2 linked regions of the Sagittula sp. P11 genome follow. The protein of the gene in region 1 interacts with the protein of each later gene in a pairwise test. Links are inferred from orthologs where the notes say so. Each region holds a gene or a part of one and is shown in the gene's direction. Other genes may lie near its edges.

Region 1 (14,760 bases):
AACGGTCTTCGTGAATCCGCCAAACTGCCGAGCCTGACCGGTCCCGACGGCATCCTGACCTCTGACGAGGGCGCAGGTGCCGCGGCCGGCGCGCTGGAGACGGCGAAGCGTCATCCGTGGGCCGCCGCGCTGATCGGTGCGGGGCTGGCCTATACGCTGATGCCCAGCGGCAAGGACAAGGGCAAGGATGAGGACGATATCCCCGGCGGTGTCAGCGCCGAGTATCTGCGCCTTTCTCTATACGACGGGCTCGACCACCTCGACCCGCAGGCGCGCCGTCGCGTCGTCGCCAAGCGGCTGGACGCCATCGCCCTCCAAGAAGAGATCGAAGCGTCCCGCCCGAAGCCGAGCACGGCCCGCAAACTGGCAGGGTTCCCGAAGCATCATCCGCTGGTCTCTGCCGTGGCGGTTGCCGGCCTCAGCGCCGCGCTGAGCTATTTCATGTCCGGTCAGGAGCACGAGGGCGAAGAAGACCCCGACGTGCCCGAAGACATGCCTGCACGGGTGGACGAGCCCAATGTGGCCGAAGCCGTAGCACCGGACGAAAACCGGTTCCCCCGTGACCCGGCACCCCATCATCCCTCACCCCCGGAGCGCATTTGAACATGGAAACCACCTGGTCCTACACGCAGACCAAGGTGGTCGTCACCGCTCTGGCGATCATGGCAACTGTGGCACTCATCGCCGGTCTCAGGCTGGCGAGCGACTTCGCCGCACCCGTGGCCCTTGGCCTGGTGGTGGGCGTCGTGCTTGCCCCGGTCGTCAACCGGCTCAGCCGCTTCGGAGTGCCGCGCTCGCTCAGCGCGGCGCTGGCGCTGGTCATCGCGGTCGTGCTTCTTGTCCTGCTGATCTCGGCGCTCGGTCCCGTCCTGTCGGGGCTGGCCGAGCAGATGCCGAAGATCCAGCGCGAGATCCGCGAATGGATGGACGAAGCGATCCGCCTTGTGCGCGGCGTCGACAGCATCGGCCGCGAGATCGAGGAAACCCTGTCCGAAGGCGGCGAGGAAGCGGTCAAGCAGGCCATGCCCAGCCTAGTGGATGCACTGTGGATGGCGCCCAACTTTGCCGCGCAGTCGCTGATCTTCCTCGGCACGCTGTTCTTCTTCGTGCTGACCGGAGAGGACATTTACAATGTCTTTCCCCGGCAGGCGGGCAAGCTGAAGCAGGCCGACAAGGCCGTGTCGCACTATTTCATCACGGTGACGGCGATCAACGCCGGTCTCGGGCTGGCGGTGTTCGGTGCGATGATGCTGATCGGACTTCCGAACGCGATGCTTTGGGGCGGCGCGGCGTTCCTCCTGAACTTCGTGCTCTACCTCGGACCCATCGTGCTGCTGGCCTCGCTGCTGGTCGCGGGCGTCATGAACTTTTCCGGCGCCTCGATCCTGCTGCCGCCCCTGGCCTACCTGGGCCTGAACATGATCGAAGCGCAGTTTGTCACGCCTTCCCTGGTCGGCCAGCAACTGCGGCTCAACCCGCTTGTCGTGTTCCTGTCGATCCTCTTCGGGCTGTGGCTCTGGGGTCCGATCGGCGGCATCGTATCGCTGCCGTTGCTGGTGTGGACCGTCACGCTGATGGGCAAGATGTCCTTCACGTCGGCGGAGTCGAAGATGTTCAGAAGCGCCTGACAAGCAATCTTCGGGGAACCATGTTCAAGGGGCGCGCGTTGCCCTTCTGAAATCACGCTTACCCAGCGAAAAAACTCCGAGGGACGATGACCGACAGCTACGCCAGCCTGCCGCACCGCACGACACGTGACGGTGACGAACGCAAGACGGGCGTCGAAGTCGAGTTCTCCGGCCTGGGCGAAGTGCAGACCGGCGAGATCGTTGCCGAATTCCTCGGCGGCACGGCCACCGCACCGCACTCCCACGAACTGACCGTCGAAGGCACCGAACTGGGCGACATCCGTGTCGAACTGGACATTTCGCTGCGCAAGAAGGACATCCCTCTGCTGGAGCGAGGCCTGAATATGGCAAAGGCCGTGGTCCCTGTCGAGATCATCACCGAACCGCTGACCCGCAAGGAAGTCATCCGCCTCGGCGCGCTTCTGGACGAGCTGCGCCATCGCGGCGCGAGAGGGTCCCGGGCGGGCGTGCTGCTGGGTTTCGGCGTGCACCTCAACCCGGAGATCGTGGGCGCGGACGATCCGCAGACCCTGAACACCATCACCGCTTTCGGGCTGCTGGAACCGTGGCTGCGCCGGGCGGAAGACCTGGACATGACGCGCCGGCTGATGCCTTTCATCGAGACATGGCCGCATGCCTTCGTTACGCAACTGGTGAAGGACCAGCCATCGACGCTGAGGGACCTGATGTCCGTCGCGGCGCGGCATATCTCGTCGCGCAACCACGGGCTCGACCTGATGCCGCTTTTCGCGCACCACGACCGTGCGCTGTTTGACCGCATCTTTCCTGCGCAAAGCAAGCTGTCGGCGCGTCCGACGTTCCACTTCCGCCTGCCGGATTGCCGGATCGACGAAGAGGGGTGGTCGCTGGCGCGGCCGTGGAACCTCTGGGCGCGGGTGGAGCATGTCGCCAATGACGCGCACATGCTGGATACCCTTCGGACGGCGTGGCTCGAGCATAACCATTACCTTCCGGGTGCGGAGGGCCGCTGGGCCGAACGCGTCTCGAAACTGTTCCAGAGCAACGACGTATCAGAGCCGGAGGCGGTGCAATGAGCCGCCCCCTGATCGGTGTGACCACGTCTTCGCGTTCGGGATGGCGGATCTATCCGCTGGTGAACCTGAACCTTTGGCTTGCCGGTGCGCGCGGCGTGCGCTGGGGCGCGGGCCGGCCTTCGGACCTGGCCGCGGTGGATGGCGTCATCATCGGTGGCGGCGACGACATCGCGCCGGAACTCTACGGCGGGAAGATCGGCGTCTCGGCCCGGCTGGACCGTGAACGCGACCGCTTTGAAGCTGCCATTGCCGCGCAGGCCATGCAGGACAACATCCCCGTCCTCGGCATCTGCCGCGGGGCGCAGATGCTGAACGTCGCGCTTGGCGGCACGCTGGATCAAAACGCGTGGGAGACCTTCAGCGACTCCCCGATGATCAAGACGATCCTGCCCAAGCGGGAGGTCTGCGTCGTGGCCGAGACCCAGCTCGCCCGCTACGTCGGTGAACAGCCGATGAAGGTGAACGCCCTGCACACGCAGGCCGTCGACAAGCTGGGGGAGGGGCTGCGCGTCAGTGCCCGCGACACCGCCGGCATGGTGCAGGCCATCGAACGGGGGAGCGATCCCTTTGCGCTGGGTATTCAGTGGCACCCCGAGCATCTGTTTTACGCACACAGACAACGCGCGATCTTCCGCGCACTCGTTTCCGCCGCCCGGGCTTATTCCGAGCGGCGCAGCCAGACCCACGCCGTCCTGAACGAAGCCGCCTGACATTGGCGTGATGGGGTCAAGAAGGGCCGGGACAGGACGCCCGGCCCTTTCCTTTTTTCCGGCAATGACCTGCGGGTCAGGTGCCGCCGACGGTTGTAATCCGCGAAGCGCACCACAGGTCTGCATGGATCGGGGCGGGGCCGGACGCAGTTGCGCCAAAGGCCATGGAAATTCCGCCCGAATCCTGTATACAGGCCGCTTGTTATCCGAAGGACGCCTATCATGTCTGACGCACCCATCACCCAGGATCTCGTGACGATCCCGCGCAAGCTGCCGGAAGGCGGCAAGATCAACCTGGTCGGTCTGACCCGGGCCGGGCTGCGTGATGCGCTTCTGGCCATGGGCACGCCCGAGAAACAGGCCAAGATGCGGGTCAATCAGGTCTGGCAATGGGTGTACTTCTGGGGCGTCCGCGACTTCGAGTCGATGACCAACCTTGCCAAGGACTACCGCGCGAAACTGGCCGCCACCTTCGAGATTTCCCTGCCGGAGATCGTGTCGAAGCAGGTCTCGGCCGACGGCACGCGCAAGTACCTTGTCCGCATCGCGGGCGGCCACGAGGTCGAGACGGTCTACATCCCCGAGGAAGATCGCGGCACGCTCTGCGTTTCCTCGCAGGTGGGTTGCACCCTGACTTGTTCGTTCTGCCACACCGGCACGCAAAAGCTGGTCCGCAACCTGACCGCCGGGGAAATCGTCGGTCAGATCATGCTGGTGCGCGACGACCTTGGCGAATGGCCCGAGCCGGGCACCGGCACGGGCGATCAGGGGCCGCGCCTTCTGTCCAACATCGTGCTGATGGGCATGGGCGAGCCGCTCTACAACTTCGACAACGTGCGCGACGCGATGAAGATCGCGATGGACCACGAAGGTCTGTCCATGTCGCGCCGCCGGATCACGCTGTCGACCTCCGGCGTGGTGCCGGAGATCGCGAAGTGCGCCGAAGAGATCGGCTGCCTGATGGCGGTGTCCTTCCACGCCACGACCGACGAGGTCCGCGACAAGCTGGTGCCGATCAACAAGCGCTGGAACATCGCGACGCTTCTGGACGCGCTGCGGGAATATCCGAGGCTGTCGAACTCCGAACGGATCACGTTCGAATACGTGATGCTGAAAGACGTGAACGACAGCGACGAGGACGCGCGGCGGCTGGTCAAGCTGATCGCGGGCATCCCGGCCAAGATCAACCTGATCCCGTTCAACGAATGGCCCGGCTCCCCCTACGAGCGGTCCGACTGGTCGCGGATCGAACGCTTCGCCGACATCGTGCACAAGGCCGGGTATGCCTCGCCCATCCGCACGCCGCGCGGAGAGGACATCATGGCCGCCTGCGGGCAGCTCAAGTCCACCACCGAACGCGCCCGGAAATCCCGCAAGGAGATCGAGGCAGAGGTCCGTTCGGGCTGAAATCGGGCGTGATCGGGGGAAGGTGACGAGAGGGTATTGACCCTCCCCTGACTGGAACCCTTATGTGACCGGTCAGGAGGGTGAGACCCATGACCGATTTGCGATTCGAAGTCACGAAACTCAACTGCGGCGGCTGCGCCGGGCGCGCCGAACGTGCCCTTGCGGGTGCGGAAGGCGTGGACAGCGCCTCCGTCAACCTTGCGAACAAGACGGCGCAGGTCAGCGGCAGTGCCGGGGCCGCCACGTTGCAGGCGGCGCTGAAGGCGGCGGGTTATCCGGCTGCCGAGAGCCACACGCGCCTTGCCATCGACGGCATGTCCTGCGCCTCCTGCGCCGCGCGCGTCGAAAAGGCGCTGGCCGGTCAGCCGGGCGTGCTGCGTGCCTCCGTGAACCTTGCCACCGAAACCGCCGAGGTCGTGAGCCTGTCCGGGTCCACCGATGCGCCCTCGCTGGCAAAAGTCGTGACGGAGGCCGGCTACCCGGCAAAGCCCCTGCAGGATGCGGAAGCGACCGAAGACCGCCAGCAGGTCGAGCAGGCGCGGTTGAAGCGCGATCTGATCCTCGCCGCTCTGCTCACCCTGCCGGTGTTCATTGGCGAGATGGGGGGACACCTGTTCCCGCCGTTCCATCATTGGCTGACCATGACGCTGGGCCAGACGACGTGGTGGACGATCCAGTTCCTGCTGACCACCGCTGTCCTGATCGGGCCGGGACGAAGGTTCTATCGCATCGGCCTGCCGCTTTTGATGAAGGGCGCGCCGGACATGAACACGCTTGTCGCGCTCGGGACGCTGGCGGCCTGGGTCTATTCGACGGTCGCGCTTCTGGCGCCGGGGCTGCTGCCGGACACCGCGCGCGCCGTCTATTTCGAGGCCGCCGCCGTCATCGTCACGCTGATCCTGCTGGGCCGTTTCCTCGAGGCGCGCGCCAAGGGCCGGACCGGCGCTGCCATCCGCCATCTCGTCGGCCTGCGGCCCGCGACGGCCATGGTCGACCGCGACGGCACGATGACCGAGACCGCAATCGAAGAGATCCAGAAGGGCGACACGCTGCTTGTCCGCCCCGGCGAACGCATTGCCGTGGACGGGGTTGTCCTGACGGGGCGGTCCTTCGTCGATGAATCCATGCTGACCGGCGAACCCGCCCCGGTGGAAAAGGCCGAAGGTACGGTTGTGACCGGCGGTACTGTGAACGGCAACGGCACGCTGCGCTACCGGGCAGAGGCCGTCGGCAAGGACACCGTCCTGTCCCGCATCGTCGCGCTGGTCGAAGAGGCGCAGGGCGCCAAGCTGCCCATCCAGGCGCTGGCGGACAAGGTCGTGCTGTGGTTCGTGCCCGCGGTTCTGGTGCTTGCCGCGCTGACGACGCTGACCTGGCTGGTGTTCGGTCCGGGCCTGACCTTCGCGCTGGTCGCGGGCGTGTCCGTCCTCATCATCGCCTGCCCCTGCGCCATGGGGCTGGCGACGCCCGTCTCGATCATGGTCGGCACCGGCCGCGCGGCCGAACTGGGTGTGCTCTTCCGCAAGGGCGACGCGCTGCAGCGGCTCGACACGGTGAACCTGGTGGCTTTCGACAAGACCGGCACGCTGACCGAAGGCCGCCCCGAGCTGAGCCACGCCTCGGCTGCGCCCGGCTTTGACGCCGATGAGGTGCTGCGTCTCGCCGCCTCGGCAGAGCAGGGGTCCGAGCATCCCATCGCACAGGCCCTGATGCGCGCCGCGCCGGATGCGCCGCAGCCCGAGGACGTGACCGCGCTCCCGGGACAGGGGCTAGAGGCGGTGGTGGACGGACGCGCGATCCTCGTCGGTGCCCCGCGCCTCATGGCGGCGCGCGGGATCGACACGACCGCGGTTGCCGACGCGCTCGACCGGACGGCGCAGGCGGCAGAGACCCCGGTGCTTGTCGCGGTCGACGGACAGATCGCCGCCGTCTTCGGCGTGGCTGACCGGCTGAAACCCGACGCCCGCGCCGCCGTTGCCGCGCTGAGGGCGGAAGGGCTGGAGGTCGCGCTGATCTCGGGCGATGCCCGTCCTGTGGCAGAGGCCATCGCGCGCGACCTCGGCATCGCACATGTCACTGCGGAGGTCCTGCCGGAGGGCAAGCTGGACGCGCTGCGCGACCTGCAACAGCGGTTCGGCGAGGTGGCCTTTGTCGGCGACGGCATCAACGACGCCCCGGCGCTCGCCGCGGCAGAGGTCGGTCTGGCCATCGGCACCGGCACGGATGTCGCCATCGAGAGCGCCGATGTGGTCATGGCCTCGGGCCGGGTGTCCGGCGTCGTCACCGCGCACCACGTCAGCCGCCGTGTCATGCGCAACATCCGCCAGAACCTTTTCTGGGCCTTCGGGTACAACGTCGTGCTGATCCCGGTCGCTGCAGGTGTGTTCTATCCGCTGACCGGGCTGATGCTGTCACCGATGCTGGCTGCGGGGGCGATGGCGCTGTCGTCGGTGTTCGTCCTGACGAACGCCCTGAGGTTGCGCGGGTTGGGGACAGGTATTTCGGCTATGGACCGGACCAGCGCGGCCGGCCAGCCGGACATGCCAACGGCGGTGAGCGCGGCAGAGTAACGTCAGGCCGTCGCCGCGGCGGCCTCCACCGAGATCGGCAGGGCCTCGGGGGTCATCAGCTTCTCGATCCGTTCCCGGAACAGGTCCCAGTTCTGGAGCGTGGTCGAGACGGCGGCCTCCGCGTCCTGCGCCGTGATGGCGTCGGTCAGGGTGGCGTGGTGCTGCGACACCTTCCTGAGCTGCTTCTTCTCCTTCTTCTTGACCGGCTGGAAGAAGCCCTGCGTCAGGCGCGTGTGGTCGATCAGAAGGCGCCGCAGCGCCGGCATCAGGTAGGGGTTCGACGCCATGCAGGCGACCTGCGTGTGAAAGCTGTGGTTGAACAGGGCGGCGGCAGCTGCGTCTCCTTCTTCCGTCGCTGCGGCAAAGCCCGCCTGTGCGTCGCGCAGCGGCGGTAGCGCGGCTTCGCCCCGGTGCTCGGCGGCCTGCCGGGCCATCGTCGCCAGCAGCAGCGGCCCGGTCTGGAGAAGACAGCGCAACGCGGCAAGGTCCATGGCGGCGACACGGGCGCCCCGGTTGTGTTCAAGCCGTAGGTAGCCCTCTCCGCCAAGCACCTGGAAGACCTCGCGCAGCGGCGTCCGTGACAGCCCGTAGGCGGTGGCCACCTGGGTCTCGTCCAGTTCGGCACCGGGCGCGAGCTCCAGCTTCAGGATCCGCATCCGGAGATCTTCAAGACACGCGGTCTTTCTGCTGACGGTCATCGCTGTCCTCCCCGGATGTGTACGACTGGTGTACGTGAGCGGTCCGTCGTCCGTCAAATGCGGCAGCGGCCGGGCTCAGTGGCTGTGACCGGCGTGGCTGTGCTGGCGGGCGTCGGCGGCCTCCACGGCGACCTCGACCTCCAGCTCTCCGGCAGAGGTCTCGAGGATTATCTCCAGGTGATCCCCCTCTTCCAGCGGGGCGGGGAGTCCGTCGAAGGAAATCGCGATCACGTCCGGTTCAAGCGCCAGCTCTGTACCGGGGGCGACCGGGATCGGGGGCAGTGGGTCCGCCACCATGGTACCATCCGCCATGCGGAAGCCCACAAGCTGACCGTTCACGCCGTCCTCGGTCCGGGCCGAGATAATCTCGACCGGCGCGTCGCCCTCGTTGTGGAGTTCCATGTAAAGCAGCGCGTGGTCGTGGGCCGTCGCGTTGGTCCACGGATGCAGGACCTCAAGCCCGCCAACCTCGAAAAGGTGGGTTTCCTCGGCGGCGAGCGGCGTGGTCAGAAGCGCGGTGGCCAGCAGAAGGTGTTTCATGCGCGTAGGGACTCCACGATTGGGCGGGCAAGAACGATGACCGCCGGGATGAGCGACAAAACGGACGTGGCCGACAGGAAGGCCAGCGCCAGGGTGATCTCGGGCCAGCCGATGGCGGCGGTCACGAGGATGTCGGTGCGTGCCGTCACCACCTGCGACAGGACCGATGCAGCGCCAAGGCCGAAGACAAGGCCCAGGGCGGTGCCTGCCATCAGCAGCGCGACGCCATAGCCCCAGACGACGGCCATGACAAAGCGGCGGGGCGCGCCGAGCGCGCGCAGCATCGCCAGTTGCCGTTGGAACAGGCGCGACAGGATGAACAGCCCCAACAGGACGGAAGCCGCGACAAGCACCTGCGTCACCACGGACATGACCGACATGGCCTGCCGGACGTCGCCCATGACGCGATAGAGGTTGGAGAGCACGGTGCCGGGGAAGAAGGCCATCATCTCTCCCTTGCGGGTGAATTCGGAGCGCAGGGCATAGTTGGCCCACAGCTCCTTGGCGCGGACGATCACCGCCGGTGTGCCGGGGAACAGGGACGGATCGAAGGGCGGGCCGATGCGGTCCCCCTCGTCGAAGGCGTGGCCGTTGGCAAGGCCGTGCACCTCCCAGACGGTTTCGACCGGGATCAGCACGGCGCGGTCCCAGGGGGAACCCGTCCGGGGCAGAAGTCCGACCACCTCGATCTCGAACCCTTCATGCGCCTCGTCGTCGGCAGAGGCGCCGTGCCCGTGTTGCGGGGTGAAGCTGTCGCCGACTTTCAGCCCGGCGGCGGCACCCACCACGGCCTCTCCGCTTTTCTGGAAGAGGCGGCCCTCGATCCGGCCGTCCGACAGGTAGGTGACGAAGTCCGCGATGGTCCCGACAACCGGCGCGCCGTCGTAGCTGTCGCCAAAGGCGATGGGGGCGGCGATCTTCACCTGCGGGTGGTTGGCGATCAGGTCGTAGGCGGCGCCGTCCAGAAGCGGCACGTCGCTGGCCTGCAGGTAGACGGCGGCCATCATCATCGTCAGCTCGGACCCGGGCGCGCTGACAACCATGTCGAATTTCGATGCTGCACGCGCGGTGCCGACCCGCAGCCCGCGTTCCTGCGCGATCAGGCCGATACCCATGCCGACGGAGGTGGCGATCAGCAGGACAAACAGCAGGTTCGCCCAGCGGAACCGCCAGAGCAGGGCACGGATCAGCGGGAAGGGGCGGAAGCCGCGCAGCAGCAGTACGCCGATCAGCAGCAGCGGCAGCAGCAGTGCGATGGCTATCGTAATGTCCTGCGCCAGTACCGGCAGGCTGTCCCATAGGTCTCTCATCCGGTTACCTGCCCGTCTTCGATGGTCACGACGCGGTCCATCGCGTCCAGCAGGTGCAGGTCGTGACTGACCACCACCAGCGTCTTGCCGCCGTCACGGCAAAGACTGACGAGGTCGGCCACCAGCCGGTCCGCCGCGGTGCGGTCGAGCGCGGCGGTCGGCTCGTCCGCAAGGATGACCTGCGGATCGGAGGCCAGCGCCCGCGCGACCGCGACCCGCTGCCGTTCCCCGCCCGAGAAGCTCTCGACCGTGCGCGCGCCAGAGGGGACGGCCAGCCGGGACAGACGGTCCCTTGCGCGGCTCAGGATGCCCGGGCGGTTTGCGGCGGGTGCGAATTGTGCGGTCAGGGCGGCGTTGGCCTCTGCCGACAGCTCCTCGAACAGCAGGAAGTCCTGAAAGATCATGCCCATCTGCGCGGCGCGGAACGCCGTGCGGCGCTCCGGCGACAGGCTGGCGATGTCGGTTTCGCCCCATTGCACGCGACCCTTCGCATCGAGCAGACCGCTCAACGCGTTCAGGAAGGTCGACTTGCCGGCGCCCGATGGCCCGCGCACGCCCAGAAGGCCGCCCGCGGGCAGGTCAAGCTCGGGGAGCGTCAGCAGAACCCGCCCCCGGCGAGAGGCGACGGTCAGGTCACGGACGTGCAGGGCGAGACCCATGTCAGGCGCGCTCGTATGTGGCGTTCGTCAGTCGGGCCATGCTCAGGAAGCCGGTGTCGGGGTCCTTGTAAGCACCGAGGGTCAGGTCGCCGCGCACGGCAAGCTTCACGTTGAAGGGTTCGACGTCGACGATCCGCTTCGTGTAGATCGCGAGGATGTCGTCGGGCCACTCTGCCTCCGTCTCGCAAAAGGGGCAGACGGCCATCGGGCGTTTCGTCAGCACGAAAAAGCGCGACTCCGCCTTCAGCGGCGGGGCCATGAACCCTTCGAACAGGATGCGGCTGCCGGAGGCGTCCTGTGCGAACGAGGAGAAATCGCCGTTCTTCTCGTAGAGTTCGCGGATCTTGGCAGGTCCGTCGGCGGCCCGCGCGAGTGTCGGCAGAAGGAAAGGCGCGGCGAGAACGGTTGTCAGGGCGGTGCGGCGGTCCATGGTCCGTCTCCTTGGTCTGGTCTGTCTAACGTGTCCCACATGTCATGTCGGACGAACAGGGCCGCCCCGGAACAGGGCGGCCCCTCTCAGCCTGCGCGGCCGTTTATTCTGCGTCCACCGCGTGCTTCATCACGTGGAAGATCACGTTCTGCTCGATGGTGGAGTCGAGCAGATGCGACCACGGGCCCTTGGCATAGACCGACACGTCCTCGCCCGAATGGGTTTCCGAGGACATGGGGATCAGTGCCTGCTGGACGTAGTCGATGTCGGTGGCCTCTTCCTGGGTCAGATCGCCGCGCGAGCCGGTCCAGTCGTTGCTGCCGTCGGTCGGTTCCTTCAGCACGGAACCGGCGCCGTTCAGGTAGCCCAGCACGGTGTAGGGCTTGCCGTCGGCGGCGGTCAGCGGGGTGCCGTCGTTGGCCTCGCCTTCCTTCGACACGCCCATGCACAGGCCGAGGATGTCGGAGCCGCGGCCGCAGTAGCCGTTGAACGCGATGGCGTGTTCGTGGTCGGCGGTGACGATGATCAGCGTGTCGGCGTCATCGGTCATCTCGTCGGCCAGCGCCACGGCCTCGGCAAAAGCAACGCCGTCGGACAGGGTGCGGTAGGCGTTGCCGTCATGGTTCGCGTGGTCGACGCGGCCCGCCTCGACCTCGAGGTAATAGCCGTTCTCGTTCTGCGACAGGAACTCGATGGACTTGCGGGTCATGTCGGCCAGCGAGGGTTCGTCCTCGTCGGCGCGGTCGGCCTCGTATTCCATGTGGCTGTCGTTGAACAGCGCGAGGATCGGCGCATCCATGGTCAGCGCCTCGAAGCCGGCGGTGTCCTCGGCGAACTGCGCGCCCAGGCCGGTGGCCCGGTCGATCAGGTTCACGCCATCGGTGCGGCGGCCCTTGGACTGACCGTTGGTCTCGCCTTCCGGCAGGAAGAAGCGGCCGCCGCCGCCCATGGCCATGTCGATCACGCCCGCTTCCATCTGGTCGATCAGCTGGGTCGCGATGTCCTTGGAACCTGCACAGTCGCCCTCGATCTCGCCTTCCCAGTTGCGGTTGGCGGTCTTGGCGTAGACGGCCGCCGGGGTGGCGTGGGTGATACGCGCGGTCGAGACGATGCCGACCGACTTGTCCATGCCCGAGACGATCTCGGCAAAGGTGGTCAGGCGGTTGCCTTCCTCGGTGGTGCAATCGTCGTGGATCGCGTTCTCACCGAGGTTGATGAGGTTGAAGCGCTGCTTGACGCCGGTGTTCAGCGCGCCCGCGGTCGGTGCGGAGTCCGGGGTCTGGGCGTTGATGTTGTAGGTCTTGACCAGCGCCGAGTACCACTCTGGCGTCTCGTAGGGGAGGACGTTCTCTTCGCCCAGCATGCCCTTTTGCTGGCCGTCGAACAGGCGCACGGCGTAGTTGGTGCCGACACCGTTGCCGTCTGCGACAAAGACGATGACGTTCTTGGCGCGGCCGGTGTTGGGCTGGCGGGCCAGCATCGCTTCGATGTGCGACTGACCGGCGGTGTACCAGTCGGAACCGGCCTGCGGCAGGTCCATGGCATGGCTTTCGGCAAATGCGGAGGTGGCGGCCAGAATGGCGGCCATCGACACGAGGGTCTTTTTCATCGGGTTGCTCCCAGTTGGCATTCTACAGCCTGCCGATAGGGCCGCGAGGTCTCGGCAGTGTGACACCCTCGTAACGGATTCATGAAACGCAATCATTCCGCAGTCCTGCCCCACCTTGGACGCATTGGACTGCGAGAAGATGATCGGAGCCGTTCCAACCTCGATGCGCATGTTATCTCATCGCGTAGCCGCAATGTTATTCAGTAACGTTTCGTTGTCAACGGGAATTTTTGGAACGTTCTGCGGGGTTTAGAGGAAGACGGCGTCGAAGGCGGCGACGATCTCTGCCCCGCGCTTCCCGATGTCCTCGGCGGTCCGGCCCGGTTTGAAAAGCTGCGATCCGATGCCGAAGCCGGACACGCCCGCAGCGTGCCAGTCGGCGAAGTCGTCCGGCCCGACGCCGCCCACGGCAAACGTCTCGGTCCCCGCAGGCAGCACGGCCTTCAATGCAGACAACCCGTCAGGGCCAAGCTTGGACGCGGGGAAGAACTTCAGCCCGTCGGCCCCGTTGCGCAGGGCGGTGAAGGCCTCTGTCGCGGTGAACACACCGGGATAGGAGGCCATGCCCGCCTGCTTGGTCGCCACGATCACGCGCGGGTTGCAGTCCGGCGACACGACCATGCCCGCGCCGATGTCCTTCAGCCGCAGCACATCGGCCGGGTCCAGAACGGTGCCCGCGCCGATCAGCGCGCGATCCCCTGCACAGCGGACCATGCGCGCGATGCTGTCGAACGGCTCCGGCGAATTGAGCGGCACCTCGATGCGGGTGATCCCGGCGGCAATCAGCGCCTCGGTCACGGGCTCCGCCTCCGACGGCGTGAGGCCCCGGAGGATGGCGATGATATTCCGCATCAGGCGGTTCCTTTTCTGTAGGCCGCAGTCAGGCCGGCCAGTGTCACGCCTTCGACGGACACGGTGCGTACCATGGCCGATTGCGCCGCAAGCGCGGTGCGATAGATTTCTGCCAGTGCGTTTTCGCCGAGGATGACGACCTGCTGCCCCAGCCAGTAGGGTCTTGCGCCGGCAAGTTCGAGGCCGATCAGCAGGCCCGACAGCCGGGCGCGGGCAGCGCCGGGTCCATCGCCGGAGAGAAGGCTCCCGGCGCGGATGGCAAAGAGATCCGCCGCGACCGTCGCGGGCCGGCCCATCGCCTGATCGACGGCTTCGAGGAAGGTGTCCTGTTCCCAGCCTTCGCCGACGGAAAAGCGCAGGACCGACTGTTTCGACAGAAGGTCGAACATCTCGCCGGTCATGAAGGTCCGGAAGGAAACGACCTCTGCCGCGCTGACATGCACCCACTTGGTATGCGTGCCCGGAAGGCAGAGAACGCCGTCGAAGCCGGACTCAGCGGCAAGGAAACCGCCGATCTGGGTTTCTTCGCCGCGCATGACATCGGGCGGGGCGGACTGGCTCATCCCCGGCAGGATGCGCACGCGCAGCCGGGGATCGGAGGTGGGGACAGGGATACCTTCGGAGGGGATCGCGCAGGGCACCGAGGCGTATGGCGCTTCCTTCCAGCCCTGCCGCGCCCCGGCCATGCCGCAGATGATGACATCGGTCGGACCGGTCAGGCTGTCGCCCAGAAGCTCCAGAAGCACGGCTTCGTAACCGTCCGGAGACAGTTTCGACATGCCGCGCGGGTCGTCGATCCGGCGCACGGGGGCGTCGCCCTGCATCATCCAGAGGCGCAGGTGCGACGTGCCCCAGTCGGCGGCAATCCAGTCCGGAGCGCTCATGTCAGACGCGTCAGGACTTGCAGCGCGTTTCGGCGTCCTCGACCGCGGCAGTGAAGCCCAGCAGGGAGAAGGTGTCCTTCGTGGTGGTCCCGCGCGAGGACACGGCGGTCAGCACGGCACTGGAGCCCCGCTTCATCGCGGTGACCAGCTTGGCGTCGTCCTGCGGCGTGGCGGGCCATGCCCACTCGCCCTCGGTGTACATCTCGAGCTCGGTGCCATCGACCGTGACGTTCACGGTCGAGCCCGGCGCAAACGGGTAGCCGCCGGTAAAGGCCACCTGGCCGTTGACGCCCGCTTCGGGGCGGAAGAACACCATCAGGAGGATCTCGCCCCGGGTCACGGCGACCACGCGGCCATCCTTGGTGTTCACGCTTTCCTTGTACGTGGTGACAGCCCAGCATTCGCGCG
Region 2 (15,192 bases), 1.5 Mb from region 1 along the record:
CGGGCCTTCCGGTTGCGGAAAGTTTTCTCGCGACCAAGGCGGAGGTCATGGCGGCGCACGTCATGCCGCCGCCCTACGTGGTCAAGCCCTACAACGAGGGATCGTCGGTCGGCGTCTACCTCGTCCACGAGGAGGCCAACGGGCCGCCGGTGCTGGACGACAAGATGCCCGAGCGGGTCATGGTCGAACAGTTCGTGCCGGGGCGGGAGCTGACCGCGACCGTCATGGGCGGGCGCGCGCTTGGCGTGACGGAGATCCTGACCGACGGCTGGTACGACTACGACGCGAAGTACAAGGAGGGCGGGTCGCGGCACATCTGCCCGGCGGAGCTGCCGCAGGAGATCAACGACGCCTGCATGGACTACGCGCTGCGCGCCCACGAGGCGATCGGCTGCCGGGGCGTGTCGCGCACCGATTTCCGCTGGGACGACACGCAGGGGCTGGCCGGGCTGCGGCTTCTGGAGACCAACACCCAGCCGGGGATGACGCCGACCTCGCTGTCGCCGGAACACGGGCAGCTTGCCGGCATGAGCTTTGGCCAGTTCTGCGCATGGATGGTGGAGGATGCCTCATGCGACAGATAAACGTGCCCGAGACCGACACCGGAATGGCGCGGCTGGACCCGCGCATGAGCCGGATGAAGTACCGGCTGGAGCGGCTGATGCTGACGCCGCTGTTCCGCTTTTCGCTGCGGGTGGTGCTGCCCTTCGCGCTGGCCTTTGGCGGCGTGACGGCGTGGTTCTCGGTCGAGGCGAACCGCACGGCCTTTACCTTGATGGTGGCGGACGTGCAGGCGGCGGTGCAGAACCGCCCGGAATTCCAGGTGAAGCTGATGGCGATCGACGGCGCGACCGAGGCGGTGGCCGAGGCGATCCGCGCGGAACTGGCGCTGAACCTGCCAATGTCGAGCTTCGACATCGATCTGGACGAGATGCAGCTGAAGGCGGGGGCACTGGACGCGGTCAAGAAGGTCGACCTGCGCATCCGGCAGGGCGGCGTCCTGCAGATCGACGTGGTGGAACGTGTGCCGGCGGTGCTGTGGCGCGGCCCCGAGGGGCTGGTGATGCTGGACGAGACCGGCATGACGGTCGGCCCGGCGGCGTCGCGGGCGGAACGCGTGGACCTGCCGGTGATCGCGGGCGAGGCAGCGGAAGAGGCGGTGCCCGAGGCGCTGCGTCTCTGGGCCGTGGCCGGGCCGCTGAAGGAGCGTCTGCGCGGGTTCGAACGGATCGGCGCACGGCGCTGGGACGTGGTCCTCGACCGCGACCAGCGGATCATGCTGCCCGACAAGGGGGCCGTGCAGGCCCTCGAACGGGTGATCGCGATGGCGATGGCGCCGCAGGTGGACCTGCTGGCGCGCGACCTCGTGGCGGTGGATCTGCGGCTGCCCCGGCGGCCGACGATCCGGATGAGCGAACATGCCACCGAAGAGATGTGGCGTATCAAGTTGATAGAGGCAGGCCAGCAATGATGTTCCGGCAGACTTCGGAGGATGATGGGCAATGATCGAACTGTACGAGTCCCAGCGGGCGATGCGGAACATGCGTCGCGCGGCGATGCAGCGGGGTGTGATCGCCATCCTGGATGTGGGCACGTCCAAGATCGCCTGCCTCGTCCTGCGGTTCGACGGCACGGAAACGCGCGACGACGGCATCGGGCCGCTGGCCGGTCAGTCCGGGTTCCGGGTGATCGGCGCGGCCACCACACGGTCGCGCGGCGTCCGCTTCGGCGAGATCAGCGCCATGGGCGAGACCGAGCGCGCGATCCGCACCGCCGTGCAGGCGGCGCAGAAGATGGCGGGCATCCGGGTCGACCACGTGATCGCGGCATTCTCGGGCGCCGATCCGCGCAGCTACGGGCTGGCCGGGCAGGTGGAGGTGATGGGTGTCACCGTCGACGAGCAGGACGTGGCCCGGGTGCTCTCGGCCTGCGACGTGCCGGACTTCGGCCACGGCCGCGAGGTGCTGCACGCGCAGCCGGTGAACTTCGCGCTGGACCACCGTTCCGGCCTGATCGACCCGCGCGGGCAGATCGGCACGGAGCTGTCCTGCGACATGCACATGCTGACGGTCGACGCGCAGGCGATCCAGAACCTCGCGCATTGCGTGAAGCGCTGTGACCTCGAACTCGCCGGGCTTGCGTCCTCGGCTTATGTGTCGGGCATCGCGGCGTTGGTGGAGGACGAGCAGGAGCTGGGCTCTGCCTGCATCGACATGGGCGGCGGCACGACCGGCATCTCGATCTTCATCAAGAAGCACATGATCTATTCCGACAGCGTGCGGATGGGCGGGGACCACGTGACCTCGGACATCTCCATGGGGCTGCAGGTGCCGATGGCGACCGCCGAGCGGATCAAGACCTTCTACGGCGGCGTCGAGGCCACCGGCATGGACGACCGCGAGATGATCGAGTGCGGCGGCGAGACCGGCGACTGGGAACACGACCGCCGGACGGTGAGCCGGGCGGAACTGATCGGCATCATGCGGCCGCGCGTCGAGGAGATCCTCGAGGAGGTGCGGGTGCGGCTGGACGCGGCGGGCTTCGACCATCTGCCGTCGCAGCAGATCGTGCTGACCGGCGCGGCCTCGCAGATCCCGGGGCTGGACGGTCTGGCGTCGAAGATCCTGCGTCAGCAGGTGCGGCTGGGCCGTCCGCTGCGGGTGCACGGGCTGCCGCAGGCGGCGACGGGTCCGGGGTTCGCCGGGGCCGTGGGCCTGTGCCTCTTCGCGGCGCATCCGCAGGACGAATGGTGGGATTTCGAGATCCCCGTGGACCGTTACCCGGCACGCTCCTTCAAGCGCGCCGTCCAGTGGTTCCGCGACAACTGGTGACAGGATTTTCTCCGAGAAATCCTGTCACGGCCGGAAGGTCATGTTTCCGCAAGGAAACGTGACCCCGGCACGGTGACATTCCGGGTGGGCCGTTCAGGATTTTCTCCGAAAAATCCTGTCACGGCCGGAAGGTCATGTTTCCGGCAGGAAACGTGACACCGGCACGGTGACATTCCGGGTGGGCCGTTCAGGATTTTCTCCGAAAAATCCTGTCACGGCCGGAAGGTCATGTTTCCGCAGGGAAACGTGAGACCGGAGCAGGGACGGTTCGGACGGGGCGCACAGGATTTTCGTCGAAAATCCTGTTGCCTCGGTGCTGTCACGCCCGCGGTGCAAGCGTGACGCCACAGGCGCTTCGGGAACGCCGCAATCAGCCGCTGATCGTGTAGGTGAAGGACGTGCCGTCGTCCTTCGACATGGTCACGGTGTTGCCGCTGAAGGTCACGCCACGGCAGCCGGTGCCCGCCCATTCGGCGGGTTCGGTCAGGGTGCGGCACCACTTGCCGTCCCGGATCTCCCAAGTGCCGCGGGTGATCTCGCCGGTGCTTTCCTTGCCGAGCAGCCGGCCGTCGGCGGTCAGGGCCATGGTGGACTCGGCGTTGGCGAGCGTCTTGCCGGCCAGCCGCCCCCTGAGTTGCAGGTCGGCCTCGGTGGGGGCTGCGGCCTCGGGCGCTGTGGCGGGGACCGGGGCGGTGGTGCAGGCGGTCAGAAGACAAATCGGCAGCGCCATAAGGGCAAATCGCGTCATGATATGGTCCTTTGTTCAATGAAAACGGAAAATGTCGTGCTTTCACGCCTACAACAGGCCACCGCCGCGTTCAAAAATTTTTTGGCGGGAGAGGACATTTCGCCCCGTGACAGAACCCGTCCGCCCTGTTAACAAGCATGTGGATAACAGCGGGAAATCCGCGGCCGGAGGATCGGGCAGGATCCTTGAAACACCACAGTTGAGTCGCCGCCCTGCGGGTGGTGGCTTTGTCGTGCTTGTGCCAAGTATGCCGCGGACCACACGATATCGCGCTTTCGGCGAATACTCGCGGAAATGGGCCGGAAATGTGGCATATTTGGTGGATAACTGCTGATTTTTGCGTGACGATCGGGGTTGCAGTGAGTAAACTGAACCCTAACAGGCCAACGACGTGCCTGGACGGGTCGAAAAGACACACACGACAAGAACACAGGCGGACGACACCATGGCACTGAACCTATCCATGCCCGGACAGGATGAATTGAAGCCGCGCATCACGGTCTTTGGCGTGGGCGGGGCAGGCGGCAACGCTGTCAACAACATGATCGAAAAGAACCTCGAAGGCGTGGACTTCGTGGTGGCCAACACCGACGCACAGGCGCTGCAGCAGAGCATGTCTCAAAGCCGCATCCAGCTGGGCGTGAAGGTGACCGAGGGCCTTGGCGCAGGGGCGCGGGCATCGGTCGGCGCGGCGGCCGCCGAGGAGTCGATCGAACAGATCGTGGATCACCTCGCCGGCGCTCACATGTGCTTCATCACGGCGGGCATGGGCGGCGGCACCGGGACGGGTGCGGCGCCGATCATCGCTCAGGCAGCACGTGAACTTGGCGTGCTAACCGTCGGCGTTGTCACGAAACCTTTCCAGTTCGAAGGCGCCAAGCGGATGCGCCAGGCAGAGGAAGGCGTCGAGACGCTGCAGAAGATGGTCGACACGCTGATCATCATCCCGAACCAGAACCTCTTCCGGCTCGCCAACGAGAAGACGACCTTCACCGAGGCGTTCTCGATGGCCGACGACGTGCTGTATCAGGGCGTCAAGGGCGTGACCGACCTGATGGTCCGTCCGGGCCTCATCAACCTCGACTTCGCCGACGTGCGCGCGGTCATGGACGAGATGGGCAAGGCGATGATGGGCACCGGCGAGGCCGAGGGCGAAGATCGCGCGATCCAGGCGGCCGAGAAGGCCATAGCGAACCCGCTGCTGGACGAGATCAGCCTCAAGGGCGCCAAGGGCGTGCTGATCAACATCACCGGCGGCGCGGACCTGACCCTGTTCGAACTGGACGAGGCGGCGAACCGCATCCGCGAGGAAGTGGACCAGGACGCCAACATCATCGTCGGCTCGACGCTGGACGAAGGCATGGGCGGCCTGATGCGCGTGTCGGTCGTGGCGACCGGCATCGATGCGTCGGACAACGTCGGCGACATGCCGGTGCCGCGCCGCAAGCTGTCCCAGCCGCTGCGCCAGCAGGAAGCGGAAGCCGCACCGGCCCCCGCTCCGCAGCAGCGCGCCCCGGAGCAGGTCGTCGCACAGACGGCGCCCGCAGCGCAGCCTGTGCAGGCGCCGCTGTTCGGTGAGCTGGACGCAGAGCGCGCCGCAGCCCAGGACGAGATGGAAGACATCTTCGAGGACGAGGCGCAGACCCCGGCCGCCCCGGCGATGCAGGACGACGGCCTTCCGCCGCCGGCCTACCAGCCGCAGGTCGCCGATTTCCGTCCGCAGCCGGACAGCATCGAAGCCGATCCGAACGATTTCATCGCACCGCGCAAGCCCGCCCCGGGCGTGCCGAGCCCGGACACGCTGGACCGCCTGAAGGCGGCCGCCGCCCGGACCCGCGAAGAGACTGTCCGCCAGCACGGCGCCATCCCGGCGCATGCGTCGGAGGAGAAGCCGCGCTTCAGCGTCAACTCTCTGATCGGCCGGATGACCGGGCACGGCTCCGAGAACGCGCAGCCGCAACAGCAGCCGGCACGCCGCCAGCCGCCGATGCAGGCGCAGCGTCCCGCTCCGGCCCCGGCGCCCGAGGCCGATCCGGAAGAAGATCGCATCGAGATCCCGGCCTTCCTGCGCCGCCAGGCGAACTGAGGCGGACACGGCACTACCCTCGGCCCGCCCGAGACCCTCGTGGACGGCGCCCTCTGGCAACAGGGGGCGCCTTTCCTTTTTCTTTACCTTTGTGTGGGTGCCTGTGTGGCCGGGCGGGCCGCGTTAACGCGAAGGTCGCGGCCTAAATCCCTGACGCGTCTCGGGCTTCTTCCGGTGGCGCTTCGGGAATCATGAGGTGCGGGGCAGGTTGACGTGAATGGCGGTAACGGACCGGCCGATCCACGGTTTTTCGCGCGGTCCCGGCGCCCTTTTGCAACAAAGGTGCAAAATCGCGGTCACATTGGCGGCGCAGGCGCCTGATAAAACCGCGCTCAAGCAGGGATATTTCCCCATGCATTCCAGAGGGTTGCCCGGAGTGTGCACCTGCAGCGGCGGGGGGGCGCCTAGGGGGGCGGGGGGATGTTTCACTCGGTTACAATCTTTGATTTGAGACCGGAGCCGCCTGCGCTTTATCCCATTGTACAAGGACGCGCCTGTCAGACGGTGCGCATCACAAATTCGGGAAGTCGACGTGCAAACAACCATCCGCTCAGCGATCAGCTTCGACGGCATCGGCCTGCATTCCGGCCGACCCGCGCGCCTGACCATCCGTCCGGCGGTGGTGAACCGTGGCATCTGGTTCAAACGTACCGACGTCGACCTTGGCGACACGATGATCCCGGCGCGCTGGGACAACGTCGTGCGCTCTCCGCTCTGCACGCTGATCCAGAACCGGGCGGGTGTCTCCGTCTCGACCGTGGAACACGTCATGGCGGCGCTGGCCGGTTGCGGCGTGCACAACGCGCTGGTCGAGATCGACGGCCCCGAGGCGCCGATCCTCGACGGGTCGAGCGTGCCTTTCGTGCGCGGCATCCTGAACGTGGGCCTGCGGGCGCAGGGCGCCCCCGTGCGCGCCATCGAGATCCTGAAGCCGGTCACCGTGGAAACCCAGGGCGGCTGGGCGCGCCTGTCCCCGTCTAAGACCGGGCAGGGGCTCGACATGGTGTTCCGCATCGACTTTGCCGACGCGGCCATCGGTGTGCAGGAAAAGCACCTGAACCTCGCCAACGGCACCTTCGTGCGCGAGTTGAGCGACTGCCGCACCTTCTGCCGTGCCTCCGACGTGGACGCGATGCAGAAGGCGGGCAAGGCGCTTGGCGGCACCTACGAGAACGCCGTCGTGGTCGATGGTGACAAGGTCCTGTCGCCGGGCGGTTTCCGTCACGCCGACGAGGCCGTGCGCCACAAGATGCTGGACGCGCTGGGGGACCTGGCGCTGGCCGGTGCGCCGATCCTTGGCCTTTACGAAGGGCACAAGGCCGGTCACGCCATGACCAACGCCCTGCTGCACGCGCTGTTCGCCGATGCACAGGCCTGGCGCTTCGTGGACTGCGACGCGGCGACCGCGGCGACGCTGCCGGGCGCAGGTGTCGTGCTGGACGAGATCCCGGCCGTCGCCTGACCCGCTTATCCACATCAACGATGACGTATATGTGTACTGCGCCGGTTGGAGAAACCGGCGCTTTCCACATCTTGCGGAATGCCCTTGCGTCCACCGGCAATATCTTGCGATGGATTGGCGGGGGCACCGCCAATAGGGCGTTTTGCCCGCTGATTTTCTGTGCTAGACCCTGCGCAACGGGGCCTTTATGCAGGTTGGCGCAAAGGGTTCGAAAAGAACGAAGGACGGTGTCATGACAGGGGGCAGATCGCGGGCTTTGGTGTTCGGGGTGAGCGTAGCGGCTCTGCTGTTGTCGGGCTGCGGCGAACTCAAGCGCAAGGACATCGGGCCGGACGGCCAGCCGCTGGAAACCTACACGGCCAAGCAGATCTACGAGCGCGGCGAATACGAGATGTCGCGCAAGGACTACGAGGACGGCGCGTTCTATTTCGGCGAGGTCGAGCGGCTTTATCCCTATTCGGACTGGGCCAAGCGTGCGCTGATCATGCAGGCCTATTCCTACCACAAGAACAAGGACTACGAGAACGCGCGCGCCGCGGCGCAGCGCTATATCGATTTCTATCCGGCGGACGACGACGCGGCCTATGCGCAGTACCTGCTGGCGCTCAGCTACTACGACCAGATCGAGCTGGTGGGCCGGGACCAGGGCCTGACGTTCCAGGCGCTGCAGGCGCTGCGCGCGGTGATCGAGCGTTATCCCGACAGCGAATACGCGCGGTCGTCGATCCTGAAATTCGATCTCGCCTTCGATCACCTCGCCGGCAAGGAGATGGAGATCGGGCGCTACTATCTGAAGCGCGACCACTTCGGCGCCGCCATCTCGCGGTTCCGCGTGGTGGTGGAGGACTTCCAGACCACGACCCACACGCCGGAGGCGCTGCACCGGCTGGTGGAGGCCTACCTGTCGCTGGGTCTGGTGGAAGAGGCGCAGACGGCCGCCGCGATCCTCGGTTACAACTACCAGTCGACCGACTGGTACGAGGACAGCTACGCGCTTCTGACGAAGCAGGGGCTGGAACCGCGTGCGTTCGAAAACAACTGGCTCGGCAAGGTCTATCGTCAGATGGTGCGCGGCCAGTGGCTTTGAGGGGCGGTGGGCTGAACACCCACCCTACGGCTGGACATGCTTCGGGCGCTTGAAATCCGCGACATGCTGATCATCGACCGGCTGGATCTCGACTTCCAGCCCGGTCTCAACGTGCTGACCGGCGAGACCGGGGCCGGGAAGTCGATCCTTCTGGATTCGCTGGGATTCGTGCTGGGCTGGCGCGGGCGCGCCGAACTGGTGCGCGCGGGCGCCGAGCAGGGCGAGGTCGTGGCGGTCTTCGACCTTGCGCCGGACCATGCGGCGCGCGGCGTGCTGGAGGAGGCCGGGCTGCCCGCGGGCGACGAGCTGATCCTGCGGCGGGTGAACACGGCGGACGGGCGCAAGACCGGCTGGGTCAACGACCGGCGGGTGTCGGGCGACGTGCTGCGGCAACTGTCGGACACGCTGGTGGAACTGCACGGGCAGCACGACGACAAGGGCCTGCTGGACCCCAAGGGGCATCGCGCGATCCTGGACGACTACGCCGGGGCCGATGACCTGCAGGCGGAGGTCCGGGAGGCCTGGCGCGCGCTGGCGGCGGCCCGGAAGGGGCTTTCGGACGCGCAGAAGGCGATGGATGCGGTGCGCGCCGAAGAGGGGTTCCTGCGCCATTCCGTGGCCGAGCTGGATGCGCTCGCCCCCGAAGAGGGCGAGGAAGAGGCGCTGGATTCGCAGCGCCGGACGATGCAGGCCGCCGAGAAGATCCGCGAGGACATCGCGCAGGCCTCTGCCGCCTTGGGATACGAGGGCGCGGAGGGCGCGATGTCGGGCGCGCTGCGCTGGCTGGAAGGGGCTGCGGAGAAGGCGTCGGGCCGGCTTGATGCGCCGATCGAGGCGCTGGTGCGCGCCATGGCGGAGCTGGACGAGGCGGCGCGCGGGGTGGCGGATTGCCTCGAGGCGCTGGATTTCAATCCGGCAGAGCTCGAGTCCTGCGAGGAAAGGTTGTTCGCGATCAGGGGGCTGGCGCGGAAACATCAGGTGATGCCCGACGAGTTGCCGGGGCTGGCCGCATCGCTGTCGGAACGGCTGGAGGCGCTCGACGCGGGCGAGGCCCGGCTGGGCGAGTGGCAGAAGGCGATCCGCGACGCGGAGGCGCGGTTCGACGATGCGGCGGGCCGGCTGACCGCCCTGCGCCGCGATGCCGCCCGGCGGCTGGACGCGGCGGTGGCGGCGGAGCTGGAGCCGCTGAAGATGGGCCGCGCGGTGTTCGAGACGGAGGTGGCAGAGGCCACGGCCGGGCCGGAGGGCCGCGACGCGGTGACCTTCCGCGTGGCCACCAACCCCGGCGCGCCTGCCGGAGCGCTGAACCGCATCGCCTCGGGCGGGGAACTGTCGCGGTTCCTGCTGGCCCTGAAGGTCGCGCTGCACGTGCAGGCGGGGCAGGGCGTGACGATGATCTTCGACGAGATCGACCGCGGCGTGGGCGGGGCCACCGCCGACGCGGTGGGGCGGCGCCTGAAGGCGCTGGCCGATGGCGGGCAGGTTCTGGTGGTGACGCACTCGCCGCAGGTGGCGGCGCTTGGCGCGCACCACTGGCGCGTGGCGAAACGGGTCGAGGACGGGATGACCCTGTCGGAGGTCGTGGCGCTGGACGCGGGCGCGCGCGAGGCGGAACTGGCGCGGATGCTGTCGGGCGACACGGTGACGGACGCGGCGCGGGCCGCGGCACGGTCGCTGCTGGCAGGCTAGGCGCGGCCTCCGGGCGCCCCGACCGGCGACCTTGCGGTCCCCGGCGGCCCACCCTCCCGGCCACGCCCCGGCCTGGCGTGGCACCGGGTGAGGCGCGGACAGGCTGTCATCTTGCACAACGCGCTTCGCGCGGACCCCGGCATGCCGGCCCCGGTGCCCTCTGCATTGCGGACACCGCGTTTCCCGTCCGTCGAGGGCAGGGGGCCGTCAGTTGCCGGGCACCAGCTTCCCGGGATTCATGATGCCCGTGGGGTCGAGCGCGTTCTTCAGCATGCCCATGACGGTCCAGGCGGCGCCGTGCTCCGCCTCCATGAAGGGTTTCTTGCCGACGCCCACGCCATGTTCGCCGGTGCAGGTGCCGCCGAGGCGCAGGGCGCGTTCGGCCATGCGGGCGGAGATCCCCTTGGCCTCGTCGAGGTCGGAGGGCTTGTCGGGGTCCAGAAGCAGGATGGCGTGGAAGTTGCCGTCGCCCACGTGGCCGAGGATCGGCCCGCTGATGCCGGAGGCGGCGATGTCGGCCTGCGTTTCCTCGACCGCGCGGGCGAGTTCGGAGATCGGCACGCAGATGTCGGTCACCACGGCACGGGCGCCGGGGCGCGAGGCGAGGATCGCGTAATAGCCGTTGTGCCGCATCGCCCAGAGCGCGTTGCGCTCCTCGGTCCGCGAGGACCAGCGGAAGGCGGAGGCGCCGTGGTCGGCCACGATCTCGGCAAAGCGTTCGGCGTCCTGCGCGGTCGATTCCGGCGAGCCGTGGAATTCCACCATGAGGTGCGGCTGTTCGGCCATGTCGGCGCCCGCGTAGGCGTTGAAGGCGCGCGCGGTGGCGGCGCAGGCGAACTCGATCCGGGCGAGGGGGAGGCCCATCTGGATGGTCTCCATCACCGCGGTCACGGCGGAACCCATGTCGGGAAAGGCGCAGATGCCCGCGGAGATCGATTCAGGGATGCCGTGCAGGCGCAGGGTCAGCTCGGTCACGAGGGCGAGGGTGCCTTCGGAGCCCACGAGCAGTGCGGTCAGGTCGTAGCCGGCGGAGGACTTGCGCGCGCGGGTGCCGGTGCGAATCACGGTGCCGTCTGCCAGCACCGCCTCGAGCGCCAGGACGTTGGAGCGCATGGTGCCGTAACGGACGGTGGTGGTGCCGGAAGCGCGGGTCATCGCCATGCCGCCGATGGAGGCGTTGGCGCCGGGGTCGACCGGGAAGAACAGGCCGGTGGCGCGCAGCTCCTCGTTCAGGGCCTCGCGGGTGACGCCGGGCTCTACGGTCACGTCCATGTCGGCGGGGCGGATCTCTGTCACCCTGTTCATGCGGGTGAAGTCGACCGAGACACCGCCGCGCAGCGCCTGGGTCTGCGCCTCGAGCGAGGTGCCCGCGCCGAAGCCAACCAGCGGCACGCCGTGGGCGTGGCAGATCTGCGCGATGCGCGACACTTCGGCGGTGTTTTCGGGATATGCGACCGCATCGGGGGCGATGGGCGGGAAATAGGACTCCGATCCGGCGTGGGCATCCAGATCGGGCTTGGACCGGCTGAGACGTTCGCCTAGGAAGGCCTGCAAGTCGTCGAGCGCCTGTTCGATAGGCATCTTGGTCTCCGGTGAGTGACAGGAGGCCACCTTACCGGGCGACGCGGGGCGGGGAAACCCGCGGGTTTGGAGGAGAAGGCCGTGCCGGGCGTATTCGCGCAACACCTTGCCACCATCAGGGGCGACTTTTCGCGCGGCTGGGACATGATCCGTCACAACGGGCCGGGACAGGTCAGTTTCTGGTTCATCGCGCTGTTCCTCGGCATGGTGTCGGGCTTTGCCGCCATCGGCTTCCGCTTTGCGGTCGAGACCCTGCAGGCGGCGGTCTACGGCACGCGCGACGTCAACATGCTGGCGAGCTGGGCAGGCGAGCTGCACTGGGCCTGGGTGCTGGTGATCCCGGTGCTGGGCGGCATCGCGGTGGGGGCGCTGTTGCAGAAGTTCACGCCGGACGGGCGGGTGCGGTCGGTCGCCGACGTGATCGAGGGCGCGGCGCTGAACGACGGCCGGGTGGAACGGCGCGCCGGCGTGGTCTCGGTGCTCTGCTCGTGGATCACGCTGTCGACAGGCGGCTCCACCGGGCGGGAGGGGCCGGTGGTGCACATGGCCTCGCTGGCGGCCACATGGGTCGCGAACCGGATGAAGGTGGACGGCATCACCGGGCGCGACCTTCTGGGCTGCGCGGTGGCGGCGGCGGTCTCTGCCTCGTTCAACGCGCCGATTGCCGGGGCGCTGTTCGCGCTGGAGGTGGTGCTGCGGCACTTCGCGCTGCACGCCTTTGCGCCCATCGTGGTGGCGAGCGCGGCGGGAACGGTGATCAACCGGCTGGTCTATGGCGACGTGACGGAGTTCACCCTGCCGGGGACGACGGTGGTGGAGTTCTACCTCGAGTTGCCGGCGTTTTTCCTGCTGGGGCTGGTCTGCGGGATCGTCGCGGTGATGATGATGCGGGCGATCTTCTTTGCCGACGACGTGGAGACGGCGCTGCAGAAGAAGCTGGGGCTGCCCTACTGGCTGCGCCCGGCGGTGGCGGGGCTGCTGCTGGGCGGCATCGCGATCTTCTATCCGCATATCATCGGGGTGGGGTACGAGACGACCTCGCGCGCGCTGACCGGCAACCTGCTGATGTGGGAGGCCGTGGTCTTTGCGGTGATCAAGGTCACGGCGGTGTCGATCACCATGGCGGGCCGGATGGGCGGGGGGATCTTCTCGCCTTCGCTGATGGTGGGGGCGCTGGTGGGGCTGGCCTTCGGCCATGTCGCCACGGGGATGGCGCCGGACATGTCCTCGGCCTTCACGCTCTATGCGCTGGCGGGGATGGGCGCTGTGGCGGCGGCGGTGCTGGGGGCGCCGATCTCGACCACGCTCATCGTCTTCGAGCTGACCGGGGACTGGCAGACGGGGCTTGCGGTGATGGTGTCGGTGTCGATGTCGACCGCGCTGGCGAGCCGCGTGGTCGACCGGTCGTTCTTCCTGACGCAGCTGGCGCGGCGCAAGGTGCAGCTGGCGGCGGGACCGCAGGCCTACCTGCTGGCGATGTTCCGGGTGCAGGGGGTGATGCGCAGGCCCGACGACGAGCGCGCCGCTGACGAGGAGGCCTGCCTGAGGATGATCGAGCGCGAGCTGTTCGTGCAGGCGACGGCGACGCTGGAGACCGCGCTGCCGATGTTCGACCGCTCCGGCGTGGCCTTCCTGCCGGTGGTGAAGATGGAGGACGGGGTGCCGGTGTTCCAGGGCGCGCTGTTCCACGTCGACGCGCTGAAGGCCTACAACCGGGCGCTGGCGGCGACGGCGGAGGAAGAGCATTCCTGAGGGGTTTCGCCTGCGCGGTGCGCAGGCGACCCGCCGGGGCTGCGCCCCCGGCGCGGGGGGCTGTCTGCCCCCCGGACCCCCCGAAGGTATTTGTGCCAAGATGAAGGGGGCGGGGCCATGGTGCCCCCCGGATGCGGAAACGCCCCCGCGGGAGATCGCGGGGGCGTTTTTTTTTGGTTCCGGTCTCTGGTCCGGGATCAGCGGCGCATGGTGTTGACGATGCAGCTGTCGAGCCGGTCGATGCGGACGAAGGCGCAGTTGGCGAGGATGCGGGGGAGGTCCTCTGCCTCGACCACGATGGAGCCGTTGTGGCGCTGCGGTTCGCGGCGCGGCTGCGGTTCCGGGCGCGGGGCGAGCGGCTGGCGGGTCTGCGACAGGTAGGAGGAGTGGGCGTAGCCGGTCCGGCCGTCCTCGTGCCGGATCAGGTACCAGGTCTGGCTGTCGTCCAGCACGCGCACGCTGCTGCCCTGGGTCATGGTGTCGATCACCGGGAAGTTCGTGCCCGGGCCGTCGCGCAGGTTCAGGGCACCGGCCTGCGGCGCGTTGATGTAGAGCTGCGGGAGCTGGTCGAGCGGCACGTCGGCGTGGCGGCGGTCATTGTTGCGGTAGCGCGTGTCGTCACGATCCCTGTAGGCGGAGCCGTCTCGATCCCTGTAGGCGGAGCCGTCGCGATTGCGGTAGCCGGAGCTGCCGCGGTCGATCTCGCCCGAGTAGAGCGAGTGATCGCGGCGCGAGGCGATGTCGTCGTCGCCGGTGCGGCGCGGGCGCGGTTCGGTTGCCGAGAGATAGCGGGCGGCGGCGAAGCCGGTGTTGCCGTAGGCGTCGCGCACCCGGAACCAGTTGCCGTCCTCCAGCACCGTCACGCGGGAGCCGTGCGGCATCTCCCGGACCACCTCGTAGGAGGTGGAGGGGCCGGTGCGCAGGTTGAGGAACCCGTCTTCGGGCGCGTTGACCCAGGCCTGCAGCGCGGCGGCCTGGCTGGCGGCGAAGAGGGCAATGAACAGGGCGATCAGGCGGGTCATGAACGGTCCTCCGGTGGCATCGGTTCTGTTGGCAGACGCCGTCAACATGGGGGCGCATCCCTCTGTTATGCAATAACGCGCCGTCGTCAGCGAATGTTCCGGGGGTCTGAGGAGGGCCCCGGAGGTAGGGAAACAAGGGGCTTGACGGGGTTTGACCGGCTTTGGCGCTTGCCGGAAGGGAAAGCCGTGCTTACCCTTCGTGTCATTGCAGAACAGGATATTTTCCGATGTTCAGAGTTTCGGACGACCAGATGCAGGGCTTTGCCGACATGGCGCGCAAGGCCGAGCACCGGCGCCTGTTGCGGCGCCTGCGGGAGGAACAGCCCGAACTGACCCTGCGCATGGGGCCGGGCGGGGCGGACGAGCTTGTCACCCATATCGTCGAGCGTGCCCGGGCCTTCGCCTTCGAGGAGCCGCGCGCGCTGGACTTCTTCCTCGACGCGGTGCTGGTCCTCGGGCTGGAGTTCGACCGCGACCGGCGGGTGCCATGGGCGGGCGCCAACCTTGCGGCGGAGGAGCTGGCCCTGCCGCGGCGGCTGATGAACCTGCGCACCGGGCTGGAGCGGTTCGAGACGGCGGTGATGACCGCGCGTCCCGCCGCCTGTGCGCGGCTGGCGGCGCTGGAGCCGGGCGCGCTGCCGGATGCGACGCGGGATGCCGATGGCTTCTGGCGGCTGGTCGACGCGGTCTGGCCGGAGCTTTATGCCAGGCTGAACAAGCTTTACGTGAACGGGCTGCTGCTGGCCGCGCGCGGCGTTGCGGAGCATTACCGCACCGGGCCGGAGGGGGTCGCGCCCGCCTGCCTTGCGCAGCTGTTCATGGGGGTGGGCTGCTTTGCCGATCCGCAGTGGCGGCACGTCCTGTCGGGGGTGCTGGAGGTGGGCCGGGCGGAGCGTGCGGCGAAGACCTTCGACGTGACGCGGCGCTGGGCCGC

Evidence for each region.
Region 2: the proteins of rlmN (region 1) and ftsZ interact in binary tests that used the Escherichia coli proteins (3 or more experiments, as listed by UniProt). The link is inferred for Sagittula sp. P11 from one-to-one orthologs.

What each region holds. Positions count from the first base shown.
Region 1 is NZ_CP021913.1:1,946,605-1,961,364, reverse strand. What follows is about bases 2,756-5,707. They hold rlmN (23S rRNA (adenine(2503)-C(2))-methyltransferase RlmN), read left to right. Parts: upstream 2,756-3,615; coding sequence 3,616-4,800; downstream 4,801-5,707. Other genes in these bases: CDO87_RS09580 (heavy metal translocating P-type ATPase), read left to right, coding at 4,890-5,707; CDO87_RS09590 (gamma-glutamyl-gamma-aminobutyrate hydrolase family protein), read left to right, coding at 2,756-3,393. In the rest of the region: CDO87_RS09605 (hypothetical protein), read left to right, coding at 1-603; CDO87_RS09600 (AI-2E family transporter), read left to right, coding at 606-1,628; CDO87_RS09595 (amidoligase family protein), read left to right, coding at 1,715-2,683; more of CDO87_RS09590, read left to right, coding at 2,680-2,755; more of CDO87_RS09580, read left to right, coding at 5,708-7,370; CDO87_RS09575 (GntR family transcriptional regulator), read right to left, coding at 7,373-8,068; CDO87_RS09570 (copper chaperone PCu(A)C), read right to left, coding at 8,144-8,608; CDO87_RS09565 (ABC transporter permease), read right to left, coding at 8,605-9,918; CDO87_RS09560 (ABC transporter ATP-binding protein), read right to left, coding at 9,915-10,577; CDO87_RS09555 (hypothetical protein), read right to left, coding at 10,579-11,007; CDO87_RS09550 (alkaline phosphatase), read right to left, coding at 11,111-12,616; CDO87_RS09545 (2-dehydro-3-deoxy-6-phosphogalactonate aldolase), read right to left, coding at 12,866-13,471; CDO87_RS09540 (2-dehydro-3-deoxygalactonokinase), read right to left, coding at 13,468-14,352; CDO87_RS09535 (invasion associated locus B family protein), read right to left, coding at 14,363-14,760.
Region 2 is NZ_CP021913.1:3,480,005-3,495,196, forward strand. The notes cover bases 3,404-6,344. They hold ftsZ (cell division protein FtsZ), read left to right. Parts: upstream 3,404-4,024; coding sequence 4,025-5,665; downstream 5,666-6,344. Other genes in these bases: CDO87_RS16990 (hypothetical protein), read right to left, coding at 3,404-3,579; lpxC (UDP-3-O-acyl-N-acetylglucosamine deacetylase), read left to right, coding at 6,198-6,344. Outside these bases: CDO87_RS16975 (D-alanine--D-alanine ligase), read left to right, coding at 1-584; CDO87_RS16980 (cell division protein FtsQ/DivIB), read left to right, coding at 572-1,471; cell division protein FtsA, read left to right, coding at 1,503-2,831; more of CDO87_RS16990, read right to left, coding at 3,202-3,403; more of lpxC, read left to right, coding at 6,345-7,127; CDO87_RS17005 (outer membrane protein assembly factor BamD), read left to right, coding at 7,360-8,214; DNA repair protein RecN, read left to right, coding at 8,251-9,903; CDO87_RS17015 (FAD-binding oxidoreductase), read right to left, coding at 10,111-11,484; CDO87_RS17020 (chloride channel protein), read left to right, coding at 11,629-13,236; CDO87_RS17025 (SH3 domain-containing protein), read right to left, coding at 13,434-14,258; CDO87_RS17030 (hypothetical protein), read left to right, coding at 14,486-15,192. UniProt on the Escherichia coli protein: Essential cell division protein that forms a contractile ring structure (Z ring) at the future cell division site. The regulation of the ring assembly controls the timing and the location of cell division.